Regions from separate parts of the Klebsiella variicola genome, predicted to be linked through region 1. Evidence: predicted binding sites of a transcription regulator. Region 1 holds the regulator's gene; each other region holds the start of a gene.
The links. The regulator LexA, encoded in region 1, represses DNA repair genes until DNA is damaged. The targets are predictions, from matches to a motif close to TNCTGTATGTACATACAGNA.
Positions count from the first base shown of each region.

Region 2: rmuC (DNA recombination protein RmuC) is a predicted target of LexA. The motif match lies at 1,978-1,997, and genes of this name have one in related genera.
Region 3: sbmC (DNA gyrase inhibitor SbmC) is a predicted target of LexA. The motif match lies at 3,728-3,747, and genes of this name have one in related genera.
Region 4: sulA (SOS-induced cell division inhibitor SulA) is a predicted target of LexA. The motif match lies at 2,953-2,972, and genes of this name have one in related genera.

Region 1 is NZ_CP010523.2:5,178,714-5,186,756, reverse strand. Features, by position in the region: gene ubiC (chorismate lyase) at 81-578, shown strand; gene ubiA (4-hydroxybenzoate octaprenyltransferase) at 591-1,457, shown strand; gene plsB (glycerol-3-phosphate 1-O-acyltransferase PlsB) at 1,515-3,938, opposite strand; gene SP68_RS24195 (diacylglycerol kinase) at 4,067-4,435, shown strand; gene lexA (transcriptional repressor LexA) at 4,558-5,166, shown strand; gene dinF (MATE family efflux transporter DinF) at 5,236-6,552, shown strand; gene SP68_RS24180 (CsbD family protein) at 6,788-6,997, shown strand; gene zur (zinc uptake transcriptional repressor Zur) at 7,093-7,608, opposite strand; gene SP68_RS24170 (cupin domain-containing protein) at 7,858-8,043, shown strand, end outside.
Region 2 is NZ_CP010523.2:5,285,833-5,293,875, reverse strand. Features, by position in the region: gene SP68_RS24705 (dienelactone hydrolase family protein) at 56-868, opposite strand; gene udp (uridine phosphorylase) at 1,141-1,902, shown strand; gene rmuC (DNA recombination protein RmuC) at 2,038-3,486, shown strand; gene ubiE (bifunctional demethylmenaquinone methyltransferase/2-methoxy-6-polyprenyl-1,4-benzoquinol methylase UbiE) at 3,557-4,312, shown strand; gene ubiJ (ubiquinone biosynthesis protein UbiJ) at 4,326-4,931, shown strand; gene ubiB (ubiquinone biosynthesis regulatory protein kinase UbiB) at 4,928-6,568, shown strand; gene tatA (Sec-independent protein translocase subunit TatA) at 6,698-6,949, shown strand; gene tatB (Sec-independent protein translocase protein TatB) at 6,953-7,489, shown strand; gene tatC (Sec-independent protein translocase subunit TatC) at 7,492-8,043, shown strand, end outside.
Region 3 is NZ_CP010523.2:1,817,128-1,825,170, forward strand. Features, by position in the region: gene fusA (elongation factor G) at 1-719, shown strand, start outside; gene sbcB (exodeoxyribonuclease I) at 825-2,249, opposite strand; gene dacD (serine-type D-Ala-D-Ala carboxypeptidase DacD) at 2,430-3,593, shown strand; gene sbmC (DNA gyrase inhibitor SbmC) at 3,770-4,243, shown strand; gene SP68_RS08495 (FUSC family protein) at 4,342-5,400, shown strand; gene SP68_RS08500 (DUF496 family protein) at 5,568-5,891, shown strand; gene cobS (adenosylcobinamide-GDP ribazoletransferase) at 6,204-6,944, shown strand; gene cobT (nicotinate-nucleotide--dimethylbenzimidazole phosphoribosyltransferase) at 6,972-8,039, shown strand.
Region 4 is NZ_CP010523.2:3,597,629-3,605,671, forward strand. Features, by position in the region: gene yccS (YccS family putative transporter) at 1-2,031, shown strand, start outside; gene SP68_RS16950 (TfoX/Sxy family DNA transformation protein) at 2,045-2,641, opposite strand; gene sulA (SOS-induced cell division inhibitor SulA) at 2,992-3,501, shown strand; gene ompA (porin OmpA) at 3,854-4,906, shown strand; gene matP (macrodomain Ter protein MatP) at 5,017-5,469, opposite strand; gene SP68_RS16970 (AAA family ATPase) at 5,655-7,412, shown strand; gene fabA (bifunctional 3-hydroxydecanoyl-ACP dehydratase/trans-2-decenoyl-ACP isomerase) at 7,482-8,000, shown strand.

The sequences.
Region 1 (8,043 bases):
ATCGTATATTGACGTTTGCCCGCCACCAACCGCCTATTCTGCGATACAATGCTTTCACGTTATGTACCGGAGAATCAGGCATGTCCCATCCTGCGCTTACGCGACTGCGTGCGCTGCGCTATTTTGCCGTTATGCCATCCCTGGCGCCGCCCCTGAGTGACTGGCTGCTGCTGGAGGACTCAATGACCCAGCGCTTTGAGCAACAAGGAAAGCAGGTCACCGTGACCCTGATTAACGAAGGGTATATTGAGCGTGAGGCGCTGACTGACGAAGCGGCGCTGCTACCTGACGAGCCGCGCTACTGGCTGCGGGAGATTATACTCAATGCCGATGGCGAACCCTGGCTGGCCGGGCGCACGGTGGTGCCGGAGTCGACACTGTGTGGTCCGGAGCTGGCGCTACAGCAGCTCGGGCAGATCCCGCTGGGCCGATACCTGTTCACGTCGTCGACATTAACCCGCGATTTTATTGAAATTGGTCGCGATGCAGCGCTGTGGGGGCGTCGTTCCCGCCTGCGGCTGAGCGGCAAACCCCTGCTGCTGACCGAGCTGTTTTTGCCTGCGTCGCCGTTGTACTAAGAGGAAGAAAAAATGGAGTGGAGTCTGTCGCAGAATAAGCTGTTGGCGTTTCATCGCCTGATGCGCACTGACAAACCGATCGGCGCTTTGCTGCTGCTGTGGCCGACGCTGTGGGCGCTGTGGGTGGCCTCGCCGGGCGTCCCGCCGCTGTGGATCCTGGCGGTATTCGTCGCCGGCGTCTGGCTGATGCGCGCCGCCGGCTGCGTGGTGAATGACTATGCCGATCGAAAATTTGATGGTCACGTAAAGCGTACCGCCCGTCGTCCGCTACCGAGCGGCGACGTTACCGAGAAAGAGGCGCGAACGCTGTTTATCGTTCTGGTGTTGCTCTCCTTCCTGCTGGTGCTCACCCTCAACACCATGACCATTCTGCTGTCGGTCGCGGCGCTGGCCCTGGCGTGGGTCTACCCGTTTATGAAGCGCTACACTCATCTGCCGCAGGTGGTGCTGGGGGCCGCCTTTGGCTGGTCGATCCCGATGGCCTTCTCGGCCGTTAGCGAATCGCTGCCGCTGAGCTGTTGGCTGATGTTCCTCGCCAACATTCTGTGGGCGGTGGCCTACGATACCCAGTATGCGATGGTGGATCGCGATGACGACGTGAAGATCGGCATCAAGTCCACGGCGATCCTGTTCGGCGAAAACGATCGTCTGATTATCGGTATCCTGCAGGTGGCCGTGCTGGCGCTGATGGGCGCGGTGGGCTGGCTGAATGGGCTGGGCTGGGAATACTACTGGTCGTTGTTTGTCGCGGCAGGTCTGTTTGGCTGGCAGCAGAAGCTTATCTTCAATCGCGAGCGCGATAACTGCTTCAAAGCGTTTATGAACAATAACTACGTCGGGCTGGTACTATTCCTGGGCCTGGCGATGAGCTACCTGTAATCCCCTGTCCGCTTCCCCCCGGTGTATCGGGGGGAAGCGAGGGCAGAAAACACCGCGTTACGCGTCATCCTGCGTGACGCTTTCAATCGTCAGCCGCACATCCGACGTAATCAAGTCCGCCAGCATCCGATAAACCTTCAGCGTCTCTTCCGGCTCGGCATCGCCGGTGTCGCTAATGTAGCCTTCATCGCGCAGGGTCAGCACCAGGGTGCTGAACACCGCTTTGTCGAAGAACTCCGGCGCGTTAATGCCATGCAGCACCGACAGGCGCTGGGCCACGGTACGACTCTCTTTTTCCAGCGAACTGCGGTTGATCGACGGGTTGGCGCTCAGCAGCCAGAAGGTAATGGCATAGCGCTGCAGCGTCTCGCGCGCGCCAGCGGCCAGCAGTTGCAGGGAGCGAGAGTGCGACGGATTGAGGCTCATCACCTCGCCATCGACGACGATCAGCTCCTGACGCAGCATCTCGGCAATCAACGCATCCACCACCCCGGCCAGCTCTGCTTTCTCCCAGCGCAGGAACAGCTCGGCCTTGAGGAACGGATACAGCGTTTCGACATGGCGCAGCACTTCGGTGCGGCTGAGCTGACGATGCTGAGTCACCAGGGCGGCTAACAGCGACGGTATCACCAGCATATGGGCAATGTTGTTGCGATAGTAGGTCATCAGCACCGCCTGCTCGCGCGGCAGGATGATGATATCGCCGATGGTGTCCTTCTCCACTTCGAACTTGTTCATTTGCAGCGCGTGGTCGATAAGCTCGCTGGCCGAAGCGGAAGGTGTCGTCGCATCTGGCGAATAGGGCACATTGCGCAGCAGCGCGAGGTAGCACTCCAGCTGTTGGGTGAGCTGCTCCCGGGTCAGTGAACGCTGACGCGAGGCCAGCAGCGCCGTGCAGCACAGGTTCATGGCGTTGGCCGCGCCGGCGTTGTTGATGCGCACCATCAGGTCAGCGGCGATGTTGTTCACCGTTGGCGTCAGCCAGGAAGGGCGGATGGCTTCGATCGGGTCGATGGCTTCCCGCCACTCCGGCACATGGTGGTTAAGGTAGGTCATCAGCGGCAGTGGTTCGCCGAAGTTGACATAGCCCTGGCCAAGGTTGCGCAGCTTGCTCAAGCCACGCACCATCTGCGGCAGGCTCTCTTTCTCTTTGGTGGCGCCGCGCAGCTCTTTAGCGTAGGTGCCTACTTCCATCACGTGTTCATAGCCGATGTAGATAGGCACCAGAGTGATCGGCCGGGTGCCGCCGCGCAGCATCGCCTGGATGGTCATCGACAGCGTACCGGTCTTCGGATCGAGCAGACGGCCGGTACGGGAGCGGCCGCCTTCGACGAAATACTCGACGGAATAGCCGCGGCTGAACAGCTCGCCAAGATATTCGCGGAACACCGTGGAGTAGAGCTTGTTGCCCTTAAAGGTGCGGCGGATGAAGAACGCGCCCAGGCGGCGGAAGATCGGCCCGGCTGGCCAGAAGTTAAGGTTGATGCCCGCCGCGATATGCGGTGGCACCAGGCCCTGATGATACAGGACGTAGGAGAGCAGCAGATAGTCCATGTGGCTGCGGTGGCAGGGGACATAGACAATCTCATGGCCGTCGTGAGCCAGCTGGCGCACGCGCTCGGCGTTATGCACGTTGATCCCCTGGTACAGGCGGTTCCAGGTGAAGCCGAGAATGCGGTCGGTCAGGCGGATCATCTCGTACGAGAAGTTCGCGGCAATCTCTTCCATCAGCGCGATAGCGTTCTGCTGAGCCTTCTCATGCGAAATTTTCTTGCTGCGCGCTTCGTCTTCCACCGCGCGGGCAATCGCTTTCGAGGCCAGCAGTTTATTAAACAGATCCTGGCGGGCCGGCAGACGCGGGCCGACGGCGGCCAGGCGCTGGCGGGCAAAGTGCATCCGGGCGACGCGAGCCAGCTTCTGGGCGATGATCTTATCGGTACCGTGCTCATCCGCCATGCGACGCAGCGACACGGAAGGCGAGAAACGCACGAAACTGTCGCGGCCGAGCCAGGAGACGGCGAAAAATTTCTGAATGCCGTTCAGCATCCGCAGCGGCGGATTGACTTCTCCTTTCTCACGACCCGGCGAGCGGCCGAACATGACCGAAACCGGCACCATTTGCACATCGAGGTCCGGATGGTTGCGGTGCAGATCGAGGTAGTCGTGGAACAGCTTGATGGACTCTTCTTTTGGCGTGTAATAGGTAAACACGCGCGGCCCACCGTGGATGAATACGTAACGCGGCAGCAGCGCGCCGTCGATCTCCAGCGGTTCAAGCGGGTCGGGTAAATCATGCGCCAGGCATTGGGCGCGCAGCGTCAGCAGGTCCGCCTTGGAATTATAGGGCAGGACGTACATGACCGGACGCGAGGTATCGAGTCCTAATTCCTGGGCAGGCTCTGCCGGAATAGACTTGCTTTTTACCAGCACCCGTAATGGTAAATTCAGTAATTTATAGTAAATTCGTTGCCAGCCGGACATAAACGATGTGAAGCCTCTGGTTAATCATGCAAATGCGCGGCAAGAATAACAGAAAGTGGGCAAAATTTCCGTTACCACGCGGCAAACGCGTACACTCATCGACGTCATTTACGTAAAAAGGTTTTGTGATGGCCAATAATACCACCGGGTTAACCCGAATCATTAAGGCGGCAGGTTACTCCTGGAAAGGATTTCGCGCAGCGTGGATCAACGAGGCCGCGTTTCGTCAGGAAGGTATCGCCGCCATCGTGGCCGTCGCGATAGCCTGCTGGCTGGACGTCGACGCCATTACCCGCGTATTGCTGATTGGGTCGGTCCTGCTAGTGATGATAGTCGAAATTCTCAACAGCGCGATTGAGGCGGTCGTGGACCGTATAGGCTCGGAATATCATGAGCTTTCAGGGCGCGCCAAAGACATGGGATCGGCGGCGGTCCTGCTGGCGATTATCATCGCACTGATCACCTGGGGAACGCTGCTGTGGAGCCATTATCATTAACGTTCTTCGCTAAGCCTCGCAAAATATAAACAATCTGCCGATTTTTGTGTGCCATGTGGTTCCAAAATCACCGGTAGCTGTATATACTCACAGCATAACTGTATATACACCCAGGGGGCGGAATGAAAGCGTTAACGACCAGGCAGCAAGAGGTGTTTGATCTCATTCGGGATCATATCAGCCAGACGGGCATGCCGCCGACGCGTGCGGAAATTGCTCAGCGCTTGGGGTTCCGTTCCCCAAACGCGGCGGAAGAACACCTGAAAGCGCTGGCGCGTAAAGGCGCGATCGAGATCGTCTCCGGTGCTTCTCGCGGTATCCGCCTGCTGACGGAAGAAGAACATGGCCTGCCGCTGATCGGCCGCGTCGCCGCCGGCGAGCCGCTGCTGGCGCAGCAGCACATTGAGGGGCACTATCAGGTCGACCCGTCGATGTTTAAACCCAACGCGGATTTCCTGCTGCGCGTCAGCGGCATGTCGATGAAAGACATCGGTATCCTTGATGGCGATCTGCTGGCGGTCCACAAAACCCAGGACGTGCGTAACGGCCAGGTGGTGGTAGCGCGCATTGACGACGAAGTGACGGTGAAGCGCCTGAAAAAGCAGGGTAACGTCGTCGAACTGTTGCCGGAAAACAGCGAATTTACCCCTATCGTTGTCGATCTGCGTCAGCAGAGTTTTACCATTGAGGGTCTGGCCGTTGGCGTGATCCGTAATGGAGAATGGCTGTAACGCCTGCCCCTGCGCAGCGTCATCTGATGCATGACGCTGCGACGTTTGTCCTCAATCAGGTCTCCGAACATGCTGCTCAACGCTGCCGATAAAGCGCTGTGGCGCCTTGCGATCCCGATGATTTTCTCCAATATCACCGTCCCGCTGCTGGGGCTGGTGGATACCGCGGTGATCGGCCATCTTGACAGCCCGGTATACCTCGGCGGCGTCGCGGTTGGGGCGACGGCTACCAGTTTCCTCTTCATGCTGCTGCTGTTTTTGCGCATGAGCACCACCGGGCTCACCGCTCAGGCCTGGGGTGCCAAAGATCCGCTGCGACTGGCGCGGGCGCTGGTGCAGCCGCTGGCCCTGGCGCTGGGCGCCGGGGTTCTCATCATCCTGTTTCGCCTGCCGCTGATTAACCTCGCTCTGCATATTGTTGGCGGCAGTGAGGCGGTGCTTGAGCAGGCACGGCGGTTCCTTGAAATTCGCTGGCTCAGCGCCCCCGCTTCGCTGGCCAACCTGGTGCTGCTCGGCTGGCTGCTGGGAGTCCAGTACGCACGGGCGCCGGTGATTCTGCTGGTGGTCGGTAATCTGTTGAATATTGTGCTCGACCTGTGGCTGGTGATGGGCCTGCGGATGAACGTCCAGGGGGCTGCGCTGGCCACGGTCACCGCGGAGTACGCCACTCTCATTATTGGCCTGATGATGGCGAAGCGGGTGCTGACGCTGCGCGGCGTGTCGCTGGCAATGCTGAAAAACGCCTGGCGCGGGGATCTGCGCCGTCTGCTGGCGTTGAATCGGGACATCATGCTGCGTTCCCTGCTGCTACAGCTGTGCTTTGGCGCGCTGACCGTGTACGGCGCGCGTCTGGGCAGCGACATTGTGGCGGTCAATGCGGTACTGATGACCATGCTGACCTTTACCGCCTATGCGCTGGATGGTTTTGCCTATGCCGTGGAGGCCCACTCCGGCCAGGCCTACGGCGCGCGCGACGGCAGCCAGCTGCTGGAAGTCTGGCGGGCGGCCTGCCGGCAGTCTGGCATGGTGGCGCTGGCGTTTGCCCTGATTTATAGCCTGGCGGGGGAGTACATCATCGCGTTGTTAACCTCGCTGCCTTCTCTGCAGCAGCTGGCCGATCGCTATCTGATCTGGCAGGCCATCCTGCCGGTGGTGGGCGTCTGGTGCTATCTGCTGGACGGCATGTTTATCGGCGCCACACGCGGCGCGGAGATGCGGAACAGCATGGCGGTCGCCGCGGCGGGGTTTGCTGTAACGCTGCTTTCGGTCCCGCTGCTCGGTAACCACGGTCTGTGGCTGGCGCTGGCGGTGTTCCTCGCCCTGCGCGGCCTGTCTCTGGCGCTGATCTGGCGTCGCCACTGGCGACACGGCACCTGGTTTAGCTAGTCATTGCCGTTCATCACGGCCATCTATGAATTCCCGCGGTTGCGCGCCGCTTACCGGGGCAACTCAGTAGCCCGGCTCAGCGTAGCGCAAGCCGGGAAAATCGCCTCAGCCTTACCCATCGGTATGATGGTTAAAAATTCCGAATAACGAATCGGTACCAGCATTCTCATCTATAGTTAATACCATGTCCGGTACAAAACGGGCTGTAAACCCACCGAATGATGAGGACGTTATCATGAATAAAGACGAAATCGGCGGTAACTGGAAACAGTTGAAAGGTAAAGCCAAGGAACAGTGGGGCAAACTTACCGATGATGATATGACCGTGATCGAAGGTAAGCGCGATCAGCTGGTCGGTAAAATTCAGGAACGGTACGGCTATGCGAAGGATCAGGCTGAGAAAGAAGTCTCAGACTGGGAGCATAAAAACGACTACCGCTGGTAGCGTTCCGTGGCTCAAAGAATAAAGCATTTGTGTTAGTGCCTGTCTGAATGGCGTAAGGATGCGCCGTTAACCCTGTTTCCCGCTGCGGCTGACGCTCAGCGGGCTTTCTTTTTCAGCTGAATGGAATGGTCGTGCTGGCAGTGTCCCGGCGTGCTGCAGGCTTCGACTTCCACGCAGTCTGCACAAAGGCCGTGAGCTTCAATCACGTTGTGGCGCAGGGCAAAGCCCATTCTGGCCGCTAACGTATGCATGATATCTTCCACCCCTTCCGCCGCCTCTTCCTTCACCACGCCACAGCGGTCACAGATAAACATGGCTGAGCTATGGGTCGGCTGGTCAAAGAGATGGCACAGCACATAGCTGTTGGTCGATTCAACCTTATGAACAAAGCCCTGCTCGAGTAAAAACTCCAGCGCGCGGTAAACCGTCGGCGGTTTAGCCTGCGGCTCTTTGTCACGCAGGAGATCCAGCAGATCGTAGGCGCTGATCGCCCCTTGTTGCAGGCTCATCAGGCGCAACACCTCCAGACGCTGTGGGGTCAGGCGTACGCCGCGCTGCGCGCATAGCTTTTCAGCATGCGCTAACATCTCTTGCGAAGGGGTCTTATCCATGAGCATCCTCGGGTTGCGTGAATTTGAATCTGTTACTTTATCACGTTCCTCAGAAAACACCGAGAGCCGGCAGGTGATACGGGTCATACTTCAGATTGTCGGTACCTGCGCCAGTTCCGGGTGCTGGCCGCTGACTTTCGTGCAGACTACGCCTTAGTCGATCGCTAAAACCGTCCTGCCCGATTTAATCGCAACACGCATGACCCTGGGTATGCTATATCTGAAGTGTCTCATTTTCGGGAGAAAACGATGAAACGACCTGATTGCATTCGCCACTGGCGCGAACTGGAAGGGCCCGACGATGCCACTTATCCCGACAGCCCGGAGCGTTTTTCGATTGGCGCGCCGCTGGGGCGCGGTTTACGTCTCAACCGGCTGGGGATCCACCACGAGCGACTGCCGCCCGGGCGGCGCACCTCGTACCCGCACGCGGAG
Region 2 (8,043 bases), 110 kb from region 1:
TAGTCAGGCGAAAAATAATAAGGAGGCATTTGCCTCCTTTTTTTGCATCGGGTGATTACCCTTTTTTACCGCCATACTGGGCAAACCACGCGAGCATGCGCTGCCAGCCGTCTTTGGCTGACTCTTCATGATAGCTGGCGCGATAGTCGGCGTTAAAGGCATGATCGGCTTCGGGATAGACCACGATTTCCGCTGTGGCGTTGGCCGCCCGCAGCGCCTGACGCATGGTCTCGATGGTGTCCTGTGGAATACTGGCGTCTTTAGCGCCGTACAGACCAAGCACCGGGGCGTTGAGATCGACCGCGATATCTACCGGATGCTTCGGTGAATTCAGCGATTTTTCTCCCACCAGCTTGCCGTACCAGGCCACGCCTGCCTTCAGTTGCGGGTTATGCGCGGCATACAGCCAGGTAATGCGTCCGCCCCAGCAGAAGCCGGTGATTAGCAGACGATGGGCATCGCCGCCGTGGCGCGCCGCCCAGCTGGCGACATGGTCGAGATCCGCCAGCACCTGCGCGTCCGGCACCTTGGTAACCAGCTCTTTGAACAGGGTCGGGATATCGTGGTACTCATTCGGATCGCCCTGACGGAAGTACAATTCAGGCGCAATAGCCAGATAGCCTTCCTGCGCCAGGCGGCGACAAAGATCGCGAATATGTTCATGCACGCCGAAAATTTCCTGTACCACGATAACGATCGGCAGCGGACCGTCGGCATTTTTCGGGCGGGCGTGGTAGGCCGGCATGTTTTCACCCTGAGAGGGAATAGACGTCTCTCCGGCGATAATATGCTCTTCCGGCGTATGAACGGCGGTGGCGGCGTGTGGTGAAGCTGCAGGTGCGAATCCAGGTTGCTTGGTGGTGGTCATGGTATTCTCCGTACCCTTATTTATTAGCGCATCAATAACTATAGACCCTTTACCTTTAGTTCGGGCGGTAATAAAGCACAGTGCCTGAAAGCGGCTATCTTTTGTTCTGTGACGATGAATATAACTTGTTAATGTGATGTGTATCACTATTTACTGAAAAACAACTGCAATCATTATTGGTCTTGGTGACTATCATCACAAAATGTTGCCAGGGGCTTCTGTACAGTACCGTTTTGCTTCTGCTGATAATTCGACCCACAGAGGAGTTTTTTATGTCCAAGTCTGATGTTTTTCATCTCGGCCTCACCAAGAACGATTTACAAGGGGCTACGCTGGCTATCGTCCCTGGCGATCCGGAGCGTGTGGAAAAGATCGCCGCGCTGATGGATAAGCCGGTCAAGCTGGCATCCCACCGCGAATTTACCTCCTGGCGCGCGGAGCTGGACGGCAAGCCGGTGATCGTCTGCTCTACCGGCATCGGCGGCCCGTCGACTTCTATCGCCGTGGAAGAGCTGGCGCAGCTGGGCGTGCGTACCTTCCTGCGTATCGGCACCACCGGCGCGATTCAACCGCACATTAACGTTGGCGATGTGCTGGTTACGACCGCTTCCGTTCGCCTGGACGGCGCCAGCCTGCACTTCGCGCCGATGGAGTTCCCGGCCGTCGCAGACTTCGCCTGCACCACCGCGCTGGTGGAAGCGGCGAAATCTATTGGTGCCACCACCCATATCGGCGTGACCGCCTCTTCGGATACCTTCTACCCAGGCCAGGAGCGTTACGACACCTTCTCCGGCCGCGTGGTGAGCCGCTTCAAGGGCTCAATGGAAGAGTGGCAGGCAATGGGCGTGATGAACTATGAAATGGAATCCGCCACGCTGCTGACCATGTGCGCCAGCCAGGGCCTGCGTGCCGGGATGGTCGCCGGGGTTATTGTGAACCGTACCCAGCAAGAGATCCCTAACGCCGAAACCATGAAGCAAACCGAAAGCCACGCGGTCAAAATCGTCGTGGAAGCGGCGCGTCGTCTGCTGTAATTCAACCCCTTCTCTGTCAGGCCGGATCCTCCGGCCTTTCTTTTTTGCGTTGCTCCTCGCAGGAAATCCCTTTTAAACTGGACGTTTGTACAGCACAATTCTATTTTGTGCCATCAGGTTATCGCAGGGGGCGTCGTGGATCTCTCAATCATTATCAGCGCGGTTATCGCACTGGCTGCCGGGTTAATGGTCGGCTGGCTGGCAACCAAAGCGCGCGCCGACCAAATCCGGGCCGATCTCATTGAGGAGCGGCGAGAGCTGGATATTGAGCTGAGCGCCGCCCGTCAGCAGCTGGTGCAGGAGGCCCACTGGCGTGAGGAGTGCGAGCTGCTGAACAATGAGCTGCGCAGTCTGCGGGATATCAATACCTCGCTGGAGGCCGATCTGCGTGAGGTCACCACCCGGCTCGAATCCACCCAGCTGCATGCGGAAGATAAGATCCGTCAGATGGTTAACAGCGAGCAGCGCCTGAGCGAGCAGTTTGAAAACCTCGCCAACCGTATTTTCGAACACAGCAACCGGCGCGTCGATGAGCAAAACCGCCTGAGTCTGCATGGTCTGCTGACCCCGCTGCGCGAACAGCTCGACGGGTTCCGCCGCCAGGTGCAGGAGAGCTTTGGCCAGGAGGCGCGGGAAAGGCACACCCTGGCGCATGAGATCCGCAATCTTCAGCAGCTGAACGCGCAGATGGCGCAGGAGGCACTGAACCTGACGAAAGCGCTGAAAGGTGATAACAAAACCCAGGGCAACTGGGGGGAAGTGGTCTTAACCCGCGTGCTGGAGGCTTCCGGCCTGCGCGAAGGCTATGAGTACCAGACCCAGGTCAGTATCGAGACCGATAACCGCTCGCGGATGCAGCCGGACGTCATTGTCCGCCTGCCGCAGGGCAAGGACGTGGTGATAGACGCCAAAATGACCCTGGTCGCCTATGAGCGCTATTTCAACGCCGAAGACGACTACACCCGCGAAGTCGCGCTGCAGGAACATCTTGCCTCGGTGCGAAACCATATTCGCCTGCTGGGACGCAAGGATTATCAACAACTGCCGGGGCTGCGCTCTCTCGACTACGTGCTGATGTTTATTCCCGTCGAGCCGGCGTTCCTGGTGGCCATCGACCGTCAGCCCGAGCTCATCAGCGAGGCGTTGCAAAATAATATCATGCTGGTCAGCCCGACGACGCTGCTGGTAGCCCTGCGTACTATCGCCAATCTGTGGCGCTATGAGCATCAGAGCCGCAACGCGCAGAAGATCGCCGAGCGGGCGGGGCGCCTTTACGACAAAATGCGCCTGTTTGTGGATGATATGTCCGCCATCGGCCAGAGTCTGGATAAGGCGCAAGAGAACTATCGCCAGGCGATGAAAAAGCTCGCTTCCGGGCGCGGGAACCTGCTGGCCCAGGCGGAAGCCTTTCGCGGCCTGGGGGTGGAGGTGAAGCGCGGGATAAATCCTGATTTAGTCGAACAAGCCACTGCCCAGGACGATGAATATCGTCTTGAAGACGAGGATAACCTCCCGGAAAATGACGCATTTTCAGCCGACTCTGCCGAGGCGTTACATAATCGGGAGGCGGCTCCGCCACGTTGAAACGTATGGGAAATGCGCTGAATCTGATACACTCAGTGAACATTTTCTTGAAAAGCAAGCAGGCATAGAGATGGTTGAGGATTCACAAGAAACGACGCACTTTGGCTTTCAGACGGTCGCTAAAGAGCAGAAACAGGACATGGTGGCGCATGTATTCCATTCTGTCGCGGCAAAGTATGATGTGATGAACGACTTGATGTCGTTTGGTATCCATCGTTTGTGGAAGCGTTTCACCATCGACTGCAGCGGCGTACGTCGCGGGCAGACCGTGCTGGATCTGGCAGGGGGGACCGGCGATTTGACGGCCAAGTTCTCCCGTCTGGTAGGAGAAACCGGCCGCGTCATGCTTGCTGATATCAATGATTCCATGCTCAAAATGGGCCGCGAAAAGCTGCGTAATATCGGCATCGTGGGCAACGTTGAGTATGTTCAGGCCAACGCGGAAGCCCTGCCGTTTGCTGATAACACCTTTGACTGCATCACCATCTCTTTCGGTCTGCGTAACGTTACCGATAAAGAAAAAGCGCTGCGTTCGATGTACCGCGTGCTGAAGCCAGGCGGACGTCTGCTGGTGCTGGAGTTTTCTAAACCGATTATCGAACCGCTCAGCAAAGCCTACGACGCTTACTCCTTCCATATCCTGCCGAAGGTGGGGGAACTGGTGGCAAAAGACGGCGACAGCTATCGCTACCTGGCAGAATCTATCCGTATGCACCCGGATCAGGAAACCCTGAAAGGGATGATGCAGGATGCAGGTTTTGAAAGTGTCGACTACCACAACCTGACGGCGGGTATCGTTGCCTTGCATCGCGGTTACAAGTTCTGACAGGAGGGACGCTATGCCTTTCACACCCCTGGTGACCGCTAGCATTGAGACGGCGCTGAATACTTTTCTCTGGCGTGACAAGGCGCTAAAACCCGCTCGTCAGCGCCTGCTGGGTAAGGTATTGCGAGTTCAACTGCAGGACTTCTCCACCCCGATCGTACTAGCGTTCAGCGAACGCCAGGTTGATGTCCTGAGCGCCTGGGAGGGAGAGGCCGACTGCACTGTGATTACCCGGCTCAGCGTGCTGCCCAAACTGCGTAATCGTCAGCAGCTCACGGCGCTTATCCGTAGCGGAGATCTGGAAGTGCAGGGCGATCTGCAGGTGGTGCAGAATATGGTCTCCCTGTGCGATCTGGCGGAGTTCGATCCCGCTGAACTGCTGGCGCCTTATACTGGCGATATCGTGGCTGAAGGCGTTGGCAAAGTCCTCCGCGGCGGCGCTCAGTTTTTACTGAAAGGCGCGCAGCGCCAGCAGCGCTATGTCGCAGAAGCGATCACTGAAGAGTGGCGACTGGCACCGGGGCCGCTGGAGCTGGCATGGTTTGCGGAAGAAACGACGGCTATTGAACGCGCGCTGGCCGCACTGGAAAAACGGCTGGAAACGCTGGAGGGCAAATGACGCCAGGAGAATTACGGCGCCTGTATTTCATCATCCACACCTTTTTGAGCTACGGGCTCGATGAGCTCATCCCCAAAATTCGTCTCACGCTGCCGCTGCGTATCTGGCGGCGGATGCTGTTCTGGATGCCAAATCGTCATCAAGACCAACCCCTTGGCACTCGTCTGCGCCTGGCGCTTCAGGAGCTGGGGCCGGTGTGGATTAAATTTGGCCAGATGCTTTCCACCCGCCGGGATCTCTTCCCGCCGCATATTGCCGATCAGCTGGCGCTGTTGCAGGACCGCGTAGCGCCCTTTGAAGGAAAGCTCGCGCAGCAGCAGATAGAGAAAGCGATGGGGGGCCTGCCGGTGGAAGCCTGGTTTGATGATTTCTCCGTAGAGCCGTTAGCCTCGGCGTCCATCGCCCAGGTGCATACCGCACGTCTGAAAGAGAATGGCAAAGAGGTGGTGATCAAGGTTATCCGCCCGGATATTTTGCCGATCATTAAAGCGGACATGAAGCTCATCTACCGCCTGGCGCGCTGGGTACCGCGTCTACTGCCTGACGGCCGCCGTCTGCGCCCGCAGGAGGTGGTTCGCGAATATGAAAAAACGCTGCTGGACGAGCTGAACCTGTTGCGGGAATCCGCCAACGCCATTCAGCTGCGGCGTAATTTCGAAGATAGTCCGATGCTGTACGTGCCGGAGGTGTACCCCGACTACTGCAGCGAAAGCATGATGGTGATGGAGCGCATCTACGGTATCCCGGTGTCCGACGTGGAGGCGCTGGAGGCCCAGGGGACCAACATGCAGCTGCTGGCGGAGCGGGGCGTGCAGGTCTTCTTTACCCAGGTGTTCCGCGACAGCTTCTTTCATGCCGATATGCACCCTGGCAACATATTCGTCAGCTACGAGCACCCGGAAGATCCGCAGTATATCGGCATCGACTGCGGTATTGTCGGCTCGCTGAACAAAGAAGATAAGCGCTATCTGGCGGAAAACTTTATCGCCTTCTTTAACCGCGATTATCGTAAGGTGGCTGAGCTGCACGTCGATTCCGGTTGGGTACCGCCCGATACGAATGTCGAAGAGTTTGAGTTCGCGATCCGCACGGTCTGCGAGCCGATCTTTGAGAAGCCGCTGGCGGAGATCTCCTTCGGCCACGTGCTGCTTAATCTGTTCAATACCGCGCGGCGTTTCAATATGGAAGTCCAGCCGCAGCTCGTTTTACTACAGAAGACATTACTTTACGTAGAAGGGGTAGGCCGGCAGCTCTATCCTCAGTTAGACTTGTGGAAAACGGCGAAGCCTTTCCTCGAGTCGTGGATCAAAGATCAGGTCGGCATTCCGGCGCTGGTGCGCGCGTTTAAAGACAAAGCGCCGTTCTGGATCGAAAGAATGCCTGAAATACCTGAGCTGGTGTATCAGAGCCTGCAGCAGAGCAAACAGCTGCAGACCAGCGTCGATACCATCGTGCGGGATATGCATGTGCGTCATGTGCGCCAGGGCCAATCCCGTTATCTGTTTGGTATAGGCGCGGTTTTATTGCTCAGTGGTACGCTGCTCTTTATCCATCGCCCTGAGTGGGGAATGATGCCCGGCTGGTTGATGGCCGGCGGTGTGGTGACCTGGCTGATTGGCTGGCGGAAAACCCACTGATCGGTTCGCCTCTTCATGACGCAGGCTTATTTGCGCAAAATCATGCCAGTCGCCTGACGAAGAGGCGGCTCGCAGGATGGCGTGTATAATGCGTCCACATAATTCATCATCTGTCATAGGGGAACGTGTATGGGTGGTATCAGTATTTGGCAGTTATTAATTGTTGTCGTCATCGTAGTTCTGCTTTTTGGGACGAAGAAGCTGAGCTCACTGGGGTCAGACTTAGGGGCATCTATCAAAGGCTTTAAAAAAGCCATGAGTGATGATGATAAACCCGAAAAGTCGGCGCCAGACGCAGATTTCACGGCGAAAACCATCGCCGATAAACAGGATGATGCAAAAAAAGACGAGACAAAACGCCACGACAAAGAGCAGGTGTAACTCGTGTTCGATATTGGTTTTAGTGAACTACTGCTGGTGTTTGTGATTGGCCTCATTGTTCTGGGGCCACAGCGGCTTCCCGTCGCGGTTAAAACGGTGGTTGGCTGGATCCGTACGCTACGCTCGCTGGCGACCACGGTACAAAATGAGCTGGCCCAGGAGCTAAAACTGCAGGAGTTCCAGGAGAGCCTCAAGAAGGTGGAAAAGGCCAGCCTGAATAACCTGACGCCGGAGCTGAAAGCCTCCATGGATGAACTGCGCGAGGCCGCGGAGTCGATGAAGCGCTCCTATAGCGCCCACGATCCTGAAAAGGCCAGCGACGAAGCCAATACCATCCTTAATCCGGTGGTGAAAGGCAGTGAAGCGCAGCGCCAGGACGTCACGCCGGCGACGGCAGAACATCAGGCCAGCGCTCCGGCTCATGCGCCGGATCCTGTCGCCGATGAGCAACCCGCTTCACCGGCTGAACTTCCGGCAGAGAAAACATCCGCTACGGCGGCAGCCCCTCATTCTTCCCCCGCATCGAGTGATAAACCGTAAACATGGGCGTAGACGATACACAACCGCTAATTTCGCATCTGATTGAGCTGCGCAAGCGTCTGCTCAACAGCATCATTGCTATCCTGGTGATCTTCCTGGCGCTGGTCTATTTCGCCAATGATATCTACCAGCTGGTCTCGGCCCCGCTTATCAGCAAGATGCCGGTAGGCGCGACGATGATCGCCACTGATGTCGCTTCACCTTTCTTTACGCCGATAAAGCTGACCTTCATGGTGTCGGTGATCCTGTCAGTGCCGATTATTCTTTACCAGGTATGGGCCTTCGTCGCGCCGGCGCTGTATAAGCACGAGCGCCGGCTGGTGGTGCCTTTACTGGTATCCAGTACGCTGCTGTTCTATATCGGCATGGCTTTCGCTTATTTTGTCGTGTTTCCGCTGGCGTTCGGCTTCCTGACCCATGCTGCCCCAGAGGGGGTGCTGGTCTCGACCGATATCCGCAGCTATCTCGACTTCGTGATGGCGCTGTTTATGGCTTTCGGGGTCTCTTTTGAGGTACCGGTCGCCATTGTGCTGCTCTGCTGGATGGGCGTTACT
Region 3 (8,043 bases), 2.2 Mb from region 1:
TGCATCTGGAGATCATTGTCGACCGGATGAAGCGCGAGTTTGGCGTCGAGGCCAACATTGGTCGTCCGCAGGTCACCTACCGCGAAACCCTGCGCAAGAAAGTGACGGACGTGGAAGGCAAATTTGTGCGCCAGTCCGGCGGCAAAGGGCAGTACGGGCACGTCGTGCTGACCCTGGAGCCGCTGGAGCCGGGCAGCGGTTTCGTCTTCGAGGACGCCACCAAAGGCGGCGTGGTGCCACGCGAGTACATCCCTTCCGTGGAGAAAGGGCTGCGCGAAGCGATGGGCACCGGCGTGCTGGCGGGTTATCCGGTGGTTGACGTGAAAGCGACCCTGACCTTCGGGTCGTACCACGACGTGGACTCCTCGGAGATGGCGTTCCGCATGGCGGCGATCTTTGGCTTCCGGGAAGGCGCGCGCAAAGCGGATCCGGTGATCCTTGAGCCGGTGATGCACGTCGAGGTGGAGACGCCGGAAGAGTACGCCGGGAATATTATGGGCGATCTCTCTTCCCGTCGCGGGATGGTGCAGGGGATGGAAGAGCGCTTCGGCAGCCAGATCATCCGCGCCGACGTGCCGCTGGCGGAGATGTTTGGTTATTCCACCACGCTGCGCTCGATGTCTCAGGGACGGGCAACCTACAGCATGGAGTTCCACCATTACGCGGAAGCGCCGCGTAATGTGGCGGATGAAATCATCGCCAGCCGCGCGAAAAGCTAAGCAACGTTCCCGGGGGCGACGCGAGGCGTCTTACCCGGGCTACGAGTCCAGCCATCGTTTGTAGCCCGGGTAAGGCGTTAGCCGCAACCCGGGAATGTCAGCCAATCAGACAATATCCTGTGCGTATTGCCACAGCGCCTTCAGCTGCGCCAGCTTCTCTTTATCATCCGCATACTGTTGATACAGCATCTGCAGCTCATCGGCATAGGCCTGCAAAAACTCTGGCGTAAACACCTGACGACGGTGCTCTAACCAGCGCTGCTGCTCATGTTCATCGAGCGTGCCGGGGAAGTTGCGCGCCCGATAGTTAAACAGCAGGCGTTCGATACGCTTATCGGCGAAGGTAATATCCAGCGCCGGCAGATTGCGCGGTTCGGTTTCCAGCACGATTTTCATCGCCGCGCGGTCGGCATCGCTAAAGAACCCATTGTAAAGCTGGGCGTCGACGTTTTCGGACGGCACGAACGGCTCGGCTTCGGCATAGACCGCCACCACTTTCTCGCGCACCTGCGGATTCGCCCGCAGCAGCTGGGCATTCTCCAGACAGCGCTGAATGGAGATCCCCAGCCGGTCGGCATCCAGCGGGCGCAGGGTATTGGCCTGAGCCAGCACCGGACATTTATTGAGATGCACCAGCTTGATCGGCGCCGCCGGCAGATCGCCAAGCTCGGCGCGCGGGGTGTAAAGCCGCTCGCGCAAGGCATCGGCATCGAGCTCCAGCAGCGGCGCCATATCGCCCGCCAGATCGACCATAATCACCGCATTGCGGTTTTCCGGATGCCAGGCCAGGGGCGCCACCAGGCTGGTGTTGCCGCGCGCGGCGCCAAACATGCCGGAGACATGCACCAGCGGTTTCATCTGCGGCACGTCGATGAGCGTCGCCAGCTTGCGCTTATTGCGGTGGCTGTAGAGATAATCAAACAGCCGCGGCTGCCGGGTTTTCACCAGCTTCGCCATGGCGATGGTGGCGTACACATCGGCCATCGCGTCATGGGCGTTCTGGTGTTCAATACCGTTGGCGACGGTCAGATGTTCAAGCCGGAAGCTGGGCAAACCCTCGTCATTCTCCGGCCAGGTGATCCCTTCCGGACGCAGGGCATAGCAGGCGCGCATCACGTCGAGCAGATCCCAGCGCGAGTTATCGTGCTGCCAGCTCCAGGCATAAGGGTCATAGAAGTTGCGATAGAAGATATTCCGCGTCACTTCGTCATCAAAGCGCACGTTGTTATAGCCGACGATGCAGGTTTGCGGCACCGTGAACAGATCGTGGATGCGGCGGGCAAACGCGGCCTCATTATCCCCTTTGGCCAGCGCTTCCTGCGGGGTGATCCCGGTGATCATCACCGCCTGCGGCTGCGGCAGATAATCGTCAGCGGGCTTGCAGTAAAACACCTCGGGCTCGCCGATCACGTTCAGCTCCGCGTCGGTGCGGATGGCGGCGAACTGCGCCGGCCGGTCGAGGGAAGGGCTGGTGCCGAAGGTTTCATAATCGTGGAATAAAAATCCGGGCTGGTTGACGCTATCTTGCATAGTCTGTTCATTATCCGTGGTGGCGTGCGACCGGTATGGTAAACGATTTGCCCGGTCATCAGAAGGGTAACGGCAAGCAACTTCCTCTGCTGTGTCATATTTTCTTGCAATTAAACCCTGATATGAAACGCGAAGTTCCGTAAAAAGGACGGCGGATCTGTAAATCTAGAGGATATGCCGTTGAAAGGCCGTTTGTTTATTGCTGTATCTTTGCTCGCTTCGAGCGTTTCCTGCGCATTTGCCGTCGACTTCCCTGCTACGGTCGCGCCACCGGCTATTCAGGCTGGCTCCTGGGTGCTGATGGATTACACCACCGGTCAGGTCCTGACCGCGGGTAACGAACATCAGCAGCGCAATCCTGCCAGTCTGACCAAACTGATGACCGGCTACGTGGTCGACCGCGCCATCGACAGCCATCGTATCACCTTTGACGACATCGTCACCGTGGGTAAAGACGCCTGGGCGAAGGGCAACCCGGTGTTCGACGGGTCATCCCTGATGTTCTTAAAACCAGGGGATCGGGTCAGCGTCCGCGACCTCAGCCGTGGGCTGATTGTCGACTCCGGTAACGACGCCTGCGTCGCGCTGGCCGACTATGTCGCCGGCGGCCAGCCGCAGTTTGTCGCCCTGATGAATCAGTATGTCGAAAAATTGCACCTGCGGGATACCCATTTCGAAACCGTCCACGGCCTCGACGCCCCGGGCCAGCACAGTTCTGCCTATGACCTCGCGGTGCTGTCGCGGGCGATTATTCATGGCGAACCTGACGTCTACCACATGTACAGCCAGAAAAGCCTGACGTGGAACGGGATCACCCAGCAAAACCGTAACGGTCTGCTGTGGGATAAAACCATGAACGTCGATGGCCTGAAAACGGGCCACACCTCGGGCGCCGGGTTCAACCTGATCGCCTCGGCGGTGGATGGCCAGCGCCGGCTGATCGCCGTGGTGATGGGGGCGGACAGTCCGAAAGGCCGCGAGCAGCAGGCCGCTAAACTGCTGCACTGGGGGCAGCAGAACTTTGACACCGTGCAGGTGCTGCAGAAAGGCCAGAAGGTCGGCACCGAACGCATCTGGTACGGCGATAAAGAGCAGATTAAGCTCGGCACCGATCAGGATTTCTGGTTAGCGCTGCCGAAGGCGGAAGTGTCGCGGATTAAAGCGAAATATGTGCTGGATAAGAAGGATCTGGAGGCGCCGATCGCCGCCAACCAGCGGGTCGGCGAGATTTCGCTGTATGACGGCGACAAGGTGGTGGGGCACTATCCGCTGGTCACCCTCGAAAGCATCAATAAAGGCGGGGTGTTCTCGCGAATGAGCGATTACCTGCACCACGAGCTGTAACCATGATAACCGCCTCTTTGCAGGCGGTTTTTTTTCGTCTGTCGCTCCTGCTGGCGGGGCGCCTGTTTTTTCAGCAGTGTGATGGCGACTCTGTGAATTCGCGCACATACTGAGGGGGGATCTCCTGTTAAATTAACTGTATATTCATACAGTCATTTATCTCCAAAGGAGGCAAGATGAACTACAGCATCACCACCCTCGGCAAGAAAACCATTGCCGGTTTCCATCTGGTCGGGCCCTGGGATCAAACGGTCAAGCAGGGGTTTGAGCAACTGATGATGTGGGTTGAGAACCATCAGGTGCCCGCCCGTGAATGGCTTGCCGTCTACTACGATAACCCGGAGGAAGTGCCGGCGGAAAAACTGCGCTGCGCCACCGTGGTCGCCGTTGACGAGGATTACGTCATTCCCGCCAACAGCGAAGGGGTGATACTGGCGGCGGTTGCCGGCGGGGATTACGCCTGCGCCCGCGCGCGGGTGGTGGATTACGATTTTGCCACCCCGTGGATGCAGTTTTTCGACAGCCTGCTGCAGAGCACAACGTATCGCGTGGCCCCCAGGCCCTGTTTTGAGATCTATCTCAACGACGGCAACCACGACGGCTACTGGGATATCGACATGTATGTCCCCGTTGAGCGCGTCGCGTCGTAGCGGTTTACCCCTGTTCCGGACAAGGATTTTTACATTCCCGGCACGCTCCGGGCGAAAAAGCAGTTACAATTGGCCTTTTCGTTTTGCCGGAGAGGGTTGTGCGCGCTGATAAATCACTCACGCCATTTGAGATCCGCTTGTATCGCCATTATCGGGTGGTGCATGGCGTGCGGATTGCGCTGGCCTTTGTGCTCACTTTTTTGCTGGTGCGGCTGCTGAACGTGCCTGAGGGGACCTGGCCTCTCATCACCCTGGTGGTGGTGATGGGTCCGATCTCCTTCTGGGGCAACGTCGTGCCGCGGGCGTTTCAGCGCATCGGCGGCACGATCCTCGGCTCGGCGCTGGGGCTGGTGGCGCTGAAGCTTGAGCTCATCTCCCTGCCGCTGATGGTCCTCTGGTGCGCGGCGGCAATGTTCCTCTGCGGCTGGCTGGCGCTGGGCAAGAAACCCTATCAGGCCCTGCTGATCGGCATTACCCTGTCGGTGGTGGTCGGGGCGCCGCCCGGCGATATGCATACCGCGCTGTGGCGAAGCGGCGACGTGATCTTCGGCTCGCTGCTGGCGATGCTGTTTACCGGTATCTGGCCGCAGCGGGCGTTCATCCACTGGCGCATCCAGATGGCCAGCTATGTCACCAACTTTAACCGCCTCTACCAGGCCGGCTTCTCGCCAAATCTGGTGGATCGGCCGCGGCTGGAAAAGCATCTCCAACAGGCGCTGAACGACGTCGTCAAAATGCGCGGGCTGATCACCCCCGCCAGCAAAGAGACGCACATCCAGAAGGCGATCTTCGAGGCTATCCAGACCGTCAGCCGCAACCTCGTCTGCATGCTGGAGCTGCAGATCAACGCCTGGTGGGCCACCCGTCCGGGTCATTTTGTGATGCTCAATGCGCACACCCTGCGGGAGACGCAGCAGATGACCCAGCAGACCCTGTTGGCCATCGCCCACGCCTTGTATGAAGGGAACCCTCAGCCTGTGCGCGCCAACAATGAAAAGCTGAATGAGATCGTCCTCGAACTGCGCCAGCTGATGAAAGAGCAGGGTGACGACAGCCTGGCGGAAACCCCAATTCATGGCTATGTTTGGCTCTCGATTGAACTGGCGCGTCAGCTGGAGCTGCTGTCGCATCTGATCTGCCGCGCGTTGCGCAAATAAGCACCAGATGCACCGGGTAACTGCATGGGTTGTTTCGATTCAGCAGCGTTTAGGGTTATGATAAACGCAAAGGAAAAAACATTGTCATCAGCGACTGCTAGCAGTTATGTTAGCCCTATAACGCAGTCGCTTTACGAATCCGAATCTCAATTATTAGGGGTGTAAAAATGGAAACAACTAAGCCTTCTTTCCAGGACGTACTGGAGTTTGTTCGTCTGTACCGTCGTAAGAACAAACTGCAGCGTGAAATTCAGGACGTTGAGAAAAAGATCCGTGATAACCAGAAGCGCGTTCTGCTGCTGGACAACCTCAGCGACTACATCAAACCGGGCATGAGCGTGGAAGCTATCCAGGGCATCATCGCCAGCATGAAGAGCGATTACGAAGATCGCGTTGATGATTACATCATCAAAAATGCCGAGCTGTCCAAAGAGCGCCGCGACATCTCCAAAAAACTGAAAGTGATGGGCGAAGCCAAAGTCGAAGGCTAATCCCTGCCGGTCCGGCGGCGATCGACGTCGCCGGGCTGTTCTGCTCTACCTCCCCATTCGTCTCTTTTTCTGCAAAACTTTGTCCCGGCAACTGACTCTCCTCACCGACTCTTTGCTATACTGCCCCGCGAAAACGTATTGATATCGGAAAGGTTTCTCTCATCCTGGCCGGGCATCTGACGCAGCGGCGTCAGAGCGATATCTCAACACCTCTCACCTCTCCGACGATCGATTCGCCAGAAGACAAACTCAGGTGCTGACCGGGCGCGACCGAACTCTTCCGCTGCTTTCGCCGACAGGAGTCAACCTCACGTGATTAAGTCATTCTTTGCTGCACTCTCGTTTATCAGCCGCCTGCCGGTCCCGGCGCGGTTATCTCAGGGCCTGGAGATCGAACAGTACCAGCGCAGTATCGTCACCTTTCCGCTGGTCGGTTTACTGCTCGGCGCCATCGCCGGCGCGGTGGCGCTCCTCCTGCAGCCGTGGTGCGGCGTCCCGCTGGCGGCGCTGTTCGGCGTGCTGGCGCTGGCGCTGCTCACCGGCGGATTTCACCTTGACGGGCTGGCTGATACCTGCGACGGCATCTTCTCCGCCCGCACCCGCGATCGGATGCTGGAGATCATGCGCGACAGCCGGCTGGGCACCCACGGCGGGCTGGCGCTGATCTTCGTGCTGGTGGCGAAAGTGCTGGTGGTCGGCGAGCTGCTGCTGCGCGATACCCACCCCATCGCCGCGCTGGCGGCGGCCTGCGCCGTCGGTCGCGGAATGGCGGTGCTGCTGATGTATCGTCATCGCTACGCGCGGGAAAAGGGGCTGGGCAATCTGTTTATTGGCAAAGTTAGCCTGCAGCAGACGCTGGTGACGATGGCGATGGGGGTAGCGCTGGCCACCGTCCTGCTGGGGCTGCAGGGCCTGCGCGCCGCGCTGATCACCCTGGTGCTGATCTGGGGTCTGGGATGGGCGCTGAAGCGAACCCTCGGCGGGCAGACCGGGGATACTCTCGGGGCGGCGATTGAGCTGGGTGAATTACTCTTTTTACTGGCGCTGCTGTAAGGCCTGGCGCCAACGATGAGGAACAGAATGGAAACACTTTCTGCGTTACTGGCTGCCATTCCGCAGCCCGATGTGGCGGGCATGGCGCGCGCTCAGCAGCATATTGATGGCCTGTTAAAGCCGCCCGGTAGCCTTGGACGTCTGGAGACGCTGGCCGTGCAACTGGCTGGTCTGCCGGGGCTGCAGGGGCAGCTGGCGCTGGCGGAGAAGGCGATAGTGGTCATGTGCGCCGACCACGGCGTCTGGCATGAAGGCGTGACGCCTTCGCCGCAGGTGGTGACGGCCATTCATGCCGGCAATATGGTGCGGGGCAACACCGGCGTCCGCGTGCTGGCGGCGCAGGCCGGGGCCAGGGTGCAGGTGGTGGATGTCGGCATCGATGCCGACCCGCTGCCGGGCCTGATTAACCTCAAGGTGGCCCGCGGTAGCGGGAATATCGCCCGGACGGCGGCGATGAGTCGCCAGCAGGCGGAGACGGTGCTGCTGGCCAGCATGCATCTCACCCGCCAGCTCGCCGCCGACGGGGTGAAAGTTTTTGGCGTCGGCGAACTGGGAATGGCCAATACCACCCCGGCCGCAGCCGTGATCAGTGTCCTGACGGGCAGCGATCCTGACGCCGTGGTGGGCTGTGGGGCCAATCTGCCGCTGGCGCAGCGGGGCCATAAGGTGGCGGTGGTGCGCCAGGCGATAGCCCTTAACCAGCCGAACCCGGAAGAGGGGCTGGATGTCCTGGCGAAGGTGGGCGGTTACGATCTGGTGGGCATGACCGGGGTGATCCTCGGGGCGGCCTCCTGTGGCCTGCCGGTGGTGCTGGATGGCTTCCTCTCCTATGCCTCTGCCCTGGCGGCGTGTCGCATGGCCCCGACGGCGCATCCTTATCTTATCCCTTCGCACTTGTCGGCGGAGAAAGGGGCGCAGATCGCCCTGGACGCGCTGGGTCTGCGGCCGTATCTCGATATGGACATGCGCCTGGGAGAGGGCAGCGGCGCCGCGCTGGCGATGCACCTGCTGGATGCCGCCAGCGTGATGTACAACCAGATGGGAACGCTGGCGCAGAGCAACATTGTGCTGCCCGATACCGCGCCGTCGTCCTGATGGT
Region 4 (8,043 bases), 1.6 Mb from region 1:
GGCGAAGTCAAACTGACCATCCCTCTCACCCTTGGCGTTGTTGCCGCGGCCCTGACCGACCTCGACGACCGGCTGACCGGTCGTCTGCGCAACCTCGCCATTACCCTGGTCTGTTTTTTTATCGCCTCCGCCTCCGTGGAACTGCTGTTTCCGTGGCCGCCGCTGTTTGCCCTCGGCCTGACCGTGTCTACCATCGGCTTTATTTTGCTCGGCGGCCTCGGCCAGCGCTATGCCACCATCGCCTTCGGCGCCCTGCTCATCGCCATCTACACCATGCTCGGCGTCACACTGTACGATCACTGGTATCTACAGCCGTTGTTCCTGCTGGCGGGGGCCGTGTGGTACAACCTGCTGACGCTGTCCGGGCACCTGATTTTTCCGATTCGTCCATTGCAGGACAACCTGGCGCGTAGCTATGAGCAACTGGCTCGCTATCTGGAGCTCAAATCCCGGCTGTTTGATCCTGACCTGGAGGATGAGAGCCAGGCGCCGCTGTACGATCTGGCCCTCGCCAACGGCCAGCTGGTGGCCACGCTCAATCAAACCAAAGTCTCACTGTTGACCCGGCTGCGAGGCGACCGGGGTCAGCGCGGCACCCGCCGTACGCTGCAGTACTACTTCGTGGCCCAGGATATTCACGAACGCGCCAGCTCATCGCATATTCAGTACCAGACTCTGCGCGATCAATTCCGCTACAGCGACGTGATGTTCCGTTTCCAGCGCATGCTCTCGATGCAGGCCCAGGCCTGCCAGAAGCTCTCGCGGGCGATTTTACTGCGCGAACCCTACCAACATGACGCCCATTTTGAACGCGCGTTTATGCATCTCGACGCGGCGCTTGACCGTGTGCGCGCCAGCGGCGCGTCTGACGAGCAGATCAATGCCCTTGGGTTTTTACTCAATAACCTGCGCGCTATCGATGCGCAGCTGGCCACGATTGAATCGGTGCAAACGACCGCGCCTGCCGGGAGCAACACCGAGACGCTGTTGGCCGACGACAGACTCGGCGGGCTGAACGACATCTGGCTGCGTCTGCGGCGCAACATGTCGCCGGAGTCCGCTCTCTTTCGCCACGCGGTACGTATGTCGCTGGTGCTCTGCGCCGGCTATGCCTTTATCCAGTTTACCGGGCTCCAGCATGGCTACTGGATCCTGCTGACCAGCCTGTTTGTCTGTCAGCCGAACTATAACGCCACCCGCCACCGACTGGCGCTGAGGATCATCGGCACGCTGGTGGGGGTGGCGATCGGCCTGCCCGTCCTGCTGCTGGTGCCTTCGATTGAAGGGCAACTGGTGTTGATCGTGCTCACCGGCGTGCTGTTCTTTGCCTTTCGTAACGTGCAGTACGCCCATGCTACCATGTTTATTACGCTGCTGGTGCTGCTGTGCTTTAACCTGCTTGGCGAAGGTTTTGAGGTCGCGCTACCGCGCATTATTGATACCCTGATCGGCTGCGCCATCGCCTGGGCGGCGGTCAGCTTCATCTGGCCGGACTGGAAATTTCGCAATCTGCCGCGCGTCCTGGACCGGGCGATGAACGCAAACTGCCGTTATCTGGATGCCATTCTGGAGCAGTATCACCAGGGCCGCGACAACCGTCTGGCCTATCGTGTCGCCCGCCGTGATGCCTACAACCGTGATGCCGAACTGGCCTCCGTGGTCTCGAATTTGTCGACTGAACCGCGCGCGGATGGCGCCCAGCGCGAGACCGCTTTTCGCTTGCTGTGTCTCAACCATACCTTCACCAGCTACATCTCCGCTCTCGGTGCGCATCGGGAAAAACTGTCCACCCCCGATATTCTTGCCCTGCTGGATGATGCTGTTTGTTATGTTGATGACGCCCTGCACCATACCCCCGCCGATGAACATCGGGTGCAGAAGTCTTTGACCAGCCTGCAAAGCCGGATCCAGCATCTGGAACCGCGCGCGGACAGTAAAGAGCCGCTGGTATTACAGCAGATTGGCTTGTTGCTCGCGCTGCTGCCTGAAATTTGCCGCCTGCAACAACGCGTTCACGCTCAGACAGAATAACGGCGGCTGTCCGCTAGCGGGCTCCAGCCCATTCGAGCAGCTCCTGACGCCGCAGCGTCGGGAGCGCGGCGGCGTGAACGCCGACAATCGCCCCCTCCAGCGCCAGCAAGACGTTGAGCGACAGAGAGGCGTTGTTTTCTCGTAGCCGTTGCCAGGCCTGCTGAGCGCCTACCTCCCGAAGCGTCCTGACATCCGGTATGCCCGCGTGGATCAGCTGCAATTCCATATGAAAGCTGATATTGGGTAAATCCTTCAGACGGCCCGACGCCCGTCGGTGGTTCTTTTCACGCTGCGCACTCTGCCACGACAACAGCGACAGCCGAAAAAGCTGAGTCTCATCGCGCCACAATGCGTCGTCAATTTGATAATACTTCATCGGCACGATGCGCCCATGTCGGCGCAGCGTTAATAAAGGATTGCGATGTTCAACCCGATACGCGGCGCTCTGCTCGCAGGCCCTCAGGTAAATATCGCCCTCTGCCACCATCGCAAACACCGTATCATCAATGGCCAGGCTATAGCCGCCAAAAAGCGGACGAGAATGTAACTGACCCAGCGGCGAGACGCAGGCCTGAAATTGCGGGAACCGCGGACATACTAGTTTTCTCATGATCATTCCTTTGTTAATCATGTAATTAAACTTAAGTTGTTAACGGATCCGCTAAGAGAAAACATAAGGGACTTCCCGAACAGCAGCAAGATGATTTTCGCCGACTTTTCCACCAGAATGCGGTTTTGCGAGACGCTTTCAGAAAATCACTGACGTTGCTGCAATCAACAGGGTGGAAAGAAATCATTAGCCGGCATTAAGGATATCGTTGAGGAGAGGTGCGCATCGCTATAAATCAGACGCGGCGGGAAATGATTAAATTTCAGCCAGCAAAATGGCAAATTGCGGTTGATCTTTTCCCCAGGTAGATATACTGTATATGCATACAGTAACTACAGGCGGGATAGACTATGTTTACTTCAGCTCACGCAAATCGTTCAGCACAGGCTTCTGCTTCTGCAGGCCACTACGCTCATCGTTCTGGCGAACAGACCGCCAATGGGCTGATCAGTGAAATTGTCTATCGTGAAGATCAACCCATGATGACACAGTTACTGCTGCTACCTTTATTACAGCAGCTGGGTCAACAGTCTCGCTGGCAGCTGTGGCTCACGCCGCAACAAAAGCTTAGCCGTGAGTGGGTCCAGTCTGCCGGTCTGCCGCTGTCTAAAGTCATGCAAATTAGCCAGCTGTCACCCTGCCATACCGTAGACTCAATGATCCGCGCGCTGCGCACCGGTAATTATAGTGTGGTTATCTGCTGGCTAACGGAGGAGCTAACCGCGGAAGAGCATGAGCGTCTGGTCAATGCCGCCCAGGAAGGTTGCGCGATGGGATTCATCATGCGCCCGGTGAGAAATCAAGGCACGCTCGGCAGACAACTCAGCGGGCTAAAAATTCACTCAAATTTGTATCATTGAGTGAAATTAGGATTATTCCTGGAATTTTTTTTACCGATGGTAAAGACACAGCGTTTTTCAGGGACTTTTTCGCGCAATGCCTGTCACACGGGGATTTCTGCCTTTTTTCTGCGTACGAAAATCAACCATATTTGTTAAATATTGTGTACACAACCCTTTTTTTTCATATGCCTGACAGAGTTCACACTTGTAAGTTTCGAACTAAGTTGTAGACTTTACATCGCCAGGGGTGATCGGCTTACGCTGCATGTATCAGCATAGTTAACAACAAGTCACGCCCCGGGTGAAGGATTTAACCGTGAGGTCTTTTGTAACTTCATGGCGAATTTTGGATGATAATGAGGCGCAAAAAATGAAAAAGACAGCTATCGCGATTGCAGTGGCACTGGCTGGCTTCGCTACCGTAGCGCAGGCCGCTCCGAAAGATAACACCTGGTATGCAGGTGGTAAACTGGGTTGGTCCCAGTTCCATGACACTGGCTGGTACAACAGCTCTCTGAACAACAATGGTCCAACCCACGAAAGCCAGCTGGGCGCTGGTGCGTTCGGTGGTTACCAGGTTAACCCGTACCTCGGTTTCGAAATGGGTTACGACTGGCTGGGCCGTATGCCGTATAAAGGCGACCAGGTTAATGGCGCATTCAAAGCTCAGGGCGTTCAGCTGACCGCTAAACTGGGTTACCCGATCACTGACGATCTGGACATCTACACCCGTCTGGGCGGCATGGTATGGCGCGCAGACTCCAGCAACAGCATCGCTGGCGACAACCACGACACTGGCGTATCTCCGGTATTTGCTGGCGGCGTAGAGTGGGCTGTGACTCGTGACATCGCTACCCGTCTGGAATACCAGTGGGTTAACAACATCGGCGACGCGGGCACCGTTGGCGTTCGTCCGGACAACGGCATGCTGAGCGTGGGTGTTTCCTACCGTTTCGGTCAGGAAGATGCTGCACCGGTTGTAGCTCCGGCTCCGGCTCCGGCTCCGGAAGTGACTACCAAGCACTTCACCCTGAAGTCTGACGTTCTGTTCAACTTCAACAAAGCAACCCTGAAACCGGAAGGTCAGCAGGCTCTGGATCAGCTGTACACCCAGCTGAGCAACATGGATCCGAAAGACGGTTCTGCAGTTGTTATGGGCTTCACCGACCGTATCGGTTCCGAAGCTTACAACCAGCAGCTGTCTGAGAAACGTGCTCAGTCCGTTGTTGACTACCTGGTTGCTAAAGGCATCCCGGCTGGCAAAATCTCCGCACGCGGTATGGGTAAATCCAACCCGGTTACTGGCAACACCTGTGACAACGTGAAAGCTCGCGCTGCACTGATCGACTGCCTGGCCCCGGATCGTCGTGTAGAGATCGAAGTTAAAGGCTACAAAGAAGTTGTAACTCAGCCAGCGGCTTAAGTTATAACTGATGAAAAAACCCGCCTCGGCGGGTTTTTTTATGCCTTCTCTCCCGCTTTTGCGGTGGTGGGCCCCATATCAGAGTAGCCTCTGACAGGCCGCCGTAAAGACTACTCTTTGCCTAACAGTTCCTGCAGATCGTGTTTCAGGCTCGACATTTTGCTGGCGTACTTCTCTTTATGCTCAGCATCCTCAATCAGCTGCACGATGGTTTCGGACAAGGTTTTACCCCGCCGCTGCGCCAGGCCGGCAAGACGCTGCCAGACGACAAACTCCAGATCGATAGACTTCTTACGCGTGTGCTGATGCTCCGCGTTAAAATGCCGTTTTCGTCGCGCGCGGATGGTCTGCTTCATGCGGTTCATCAGCGCCGGATTCATATGCTGCTCAATCCAGGCATGCACCAGCACAGGTTCATTCTCGAGCGTCAGCAAGTCATCTACCGCAGCTTGCGCAGCGCTGGCCTCAATGTAGCGGGTAATCAGCTCACCTTCCCGGTGCTTCTTTACCAGATATTTCCATTTCCAGCCGCTTTCAAGATTTTCCAGTTGTTGATATTTCATTGCGATCTCAATGTGACCGTGTAACTCATTTCAGGATATCAGTTTTTTCCTGATGTGCTGAATATAAATCATTATTCGTGAGGTGTATGGCCGGGGAATCATCGGGGTAATCATAATCCTCCGTGTGCTCAGTCGCGGCATCAGGTATAATTGCGCGCTTTACATCTAACTAAAAAACAGCGACTTTGACCATTACGAAACTGACCCGAACCGACCTTGCGCCCGATATGGAACCTTATCAGGCGCTGTTTGCCCAAGCTGATCTCTCTCAACCGGCCCCCTCTCTCTCGGGCGATCTGCAGCCGCGTCTGTTCTACGCGCTTGAGCAATTGCTGTGCACGCCGGCAGTCTCCTCCTTCATGCTGGTGAAAGCCCCCGAAGAACCGGAGTATCTGCAATGGCTGACGGCAGAAACCCGTACGCTGCATGAACCTACCGCCCCGCTCTACGGGGTCCGCTATGACGTTGACGGCGCTCGCGTGACGCTCTCCCCGGCGCAACGGGCTGAGGATAATTTTGCCAGCACCGCCCCGGTCGTCGCGGCCGATTGGGTAGAGGCGGAACAGCTGTTTGGCTGCGTACGCCAGTTTAACGGCGACATCACCCTCCAGCCAGGCCTGGTTCATCAGGCCAATGGTGGCGTGCTGGTAATCTCGCTTCGCACACTGCTGGCGCAGCCGCTTCTGTGGGTGCGCCTGAAAAATATGGTGACCCGTCAGCGGTTTGACTGGCTCTCCATCGATGAGTCGCGCCCGCTGCCGGTCAGCATTCCCTCCATGCCGCTGAGCCTGAAAGTCATGCTGGTCGGCGAACGCGAATCGCTGGCGGATTTCCAGGAAATGGAACCAGAGCTTTGCGCTCAGGCGATCTACAGTGAGTATGAAGACACTTTGCAGTTTGCTGACGCCGAGACGCTGAAAGCCTGGTGCCAGTGGGTATGGCAAAATGCCCAGCAGCTGACGCTGCCAGGTCCGGCGGCCGACGCCTGGCCACTGCTGATCGATGAGGGGACGCGCTACACCGGCGATCAGGAGACCCTGCCACTCAGTCCGCTATGGATAGCCCGCCAGCTGCGAGAGGCCGCCGCGTTCTGCGAAGGCGAGGAGATTACTGGCGAAGAAATGCAGACGATGCTGGCACGCCGGGAGTGGCGTGAAGGCTACCTCGCAGAACGAATGCAGGATGAAATCCTGCAGGAACAGATCCTGATTGAAACCGAAGGCGAATGCGTCGGGCAGATCAACGCCCTGTCGGTGATTGAATTCCCCGGCCATCCGCGCGCATTCGGTGAACCTTCGCGCATCAGCTGCGTCGTGCACATTGGTGATGGCGAGTTTATTGATGTCGAACGCAAAGCCGAGCTCGGCGGCAATATTCATGCGAAAGGCATGATGATCATGCAGGCTTTTCTGATGTCCGAGCTGGAGCTGGAGCAGCAGCTTCCGTTCTCCGCTTCGCTGACCTTCGAACAGTCCTACAGTGAAGTGGACGGCGACAGCGCCTCCATGGCTGAACTCTGCGCCTTAATCAGCGCGCTGGCCAATGTGCCGATTAATCAGAGCATTGCGATTACCGGTTCTGTCGACCAGTTTGGTCGCGTGCAGCCGGTCGGCGGTCTGAACGAAAAAATTGAAGGTTTCTTCACTATCTGTCAACAGCGCGGGCTAACCGGTAAACAGGGCGTCATTATCCCTGCGGCCAACGTTCGTCATCTCAGTCTTAGCCATGAGCTCCGTCAGGCCGTTGCCGAAAACCAGTTTGCCATCTGGGCCATTGACGATATTACCGAAGCGCTGCCGATGCTGACCCAACTGATGTGGGACGGTGAAGGGCAGACGCTGCGACAAACCATTCAGGAGCGGATAGCGCAGGCGACCCAGCAAGAGACTCGCCATCGTTTTCCGTGGCCGCTACGCTGGTTAGGTGGGACAAGTTCTAACTGATCGGACTTGTTCAGCTTACACGTGTTAGCTATCCTGCGTCCCGAACTTAAAATAAGGCTTACTGAAAACATGGTAGATAAACGCGAATCCTATACAAAAGAAGATCTTCTTGCCTCTGGTCGTGGTGAACTGTTCGGCGCGAAAGGCCCGCAGTTGCCAGCACCAAACATGCTGATGATGGACCGCGTCATCAAAATGAGCGAAACCGGTGGTAACTATGACAAAGGTTATGTTGAGGCGGAACTCGACATCAACCCGGACCTGTGGTTCTTCGGTTGCCACTTCATCGGCGATCCGGTGATGCCGGGCTGCCTGGGCCTGGATGCGATGTGGCAGCTGGTCGGGTTCTATCTTGGCTGGCTCGGCGGCGAAGGCAAAGGCCGTGCGCTGGGCGTTGGCGAAGTGAAATTCACCGGTCAGGTTCTGCCGACCGCGAAAAAAGTCACCTACCGCATCCACTTCAAGCGCATTGTTAACCGTCGTCTGATTATGGGCCTGGCGGATGGCGAAGTGCTGGTTGACGATCGTCTGATCTATACCGCGAACGATCTGAAAGTCGGCCTGTTCCAGGATACTTCCGCTTTCTGATAATTATCGGCAGCGATTAAAAGGCGAAGCCCCCGCTATGCGG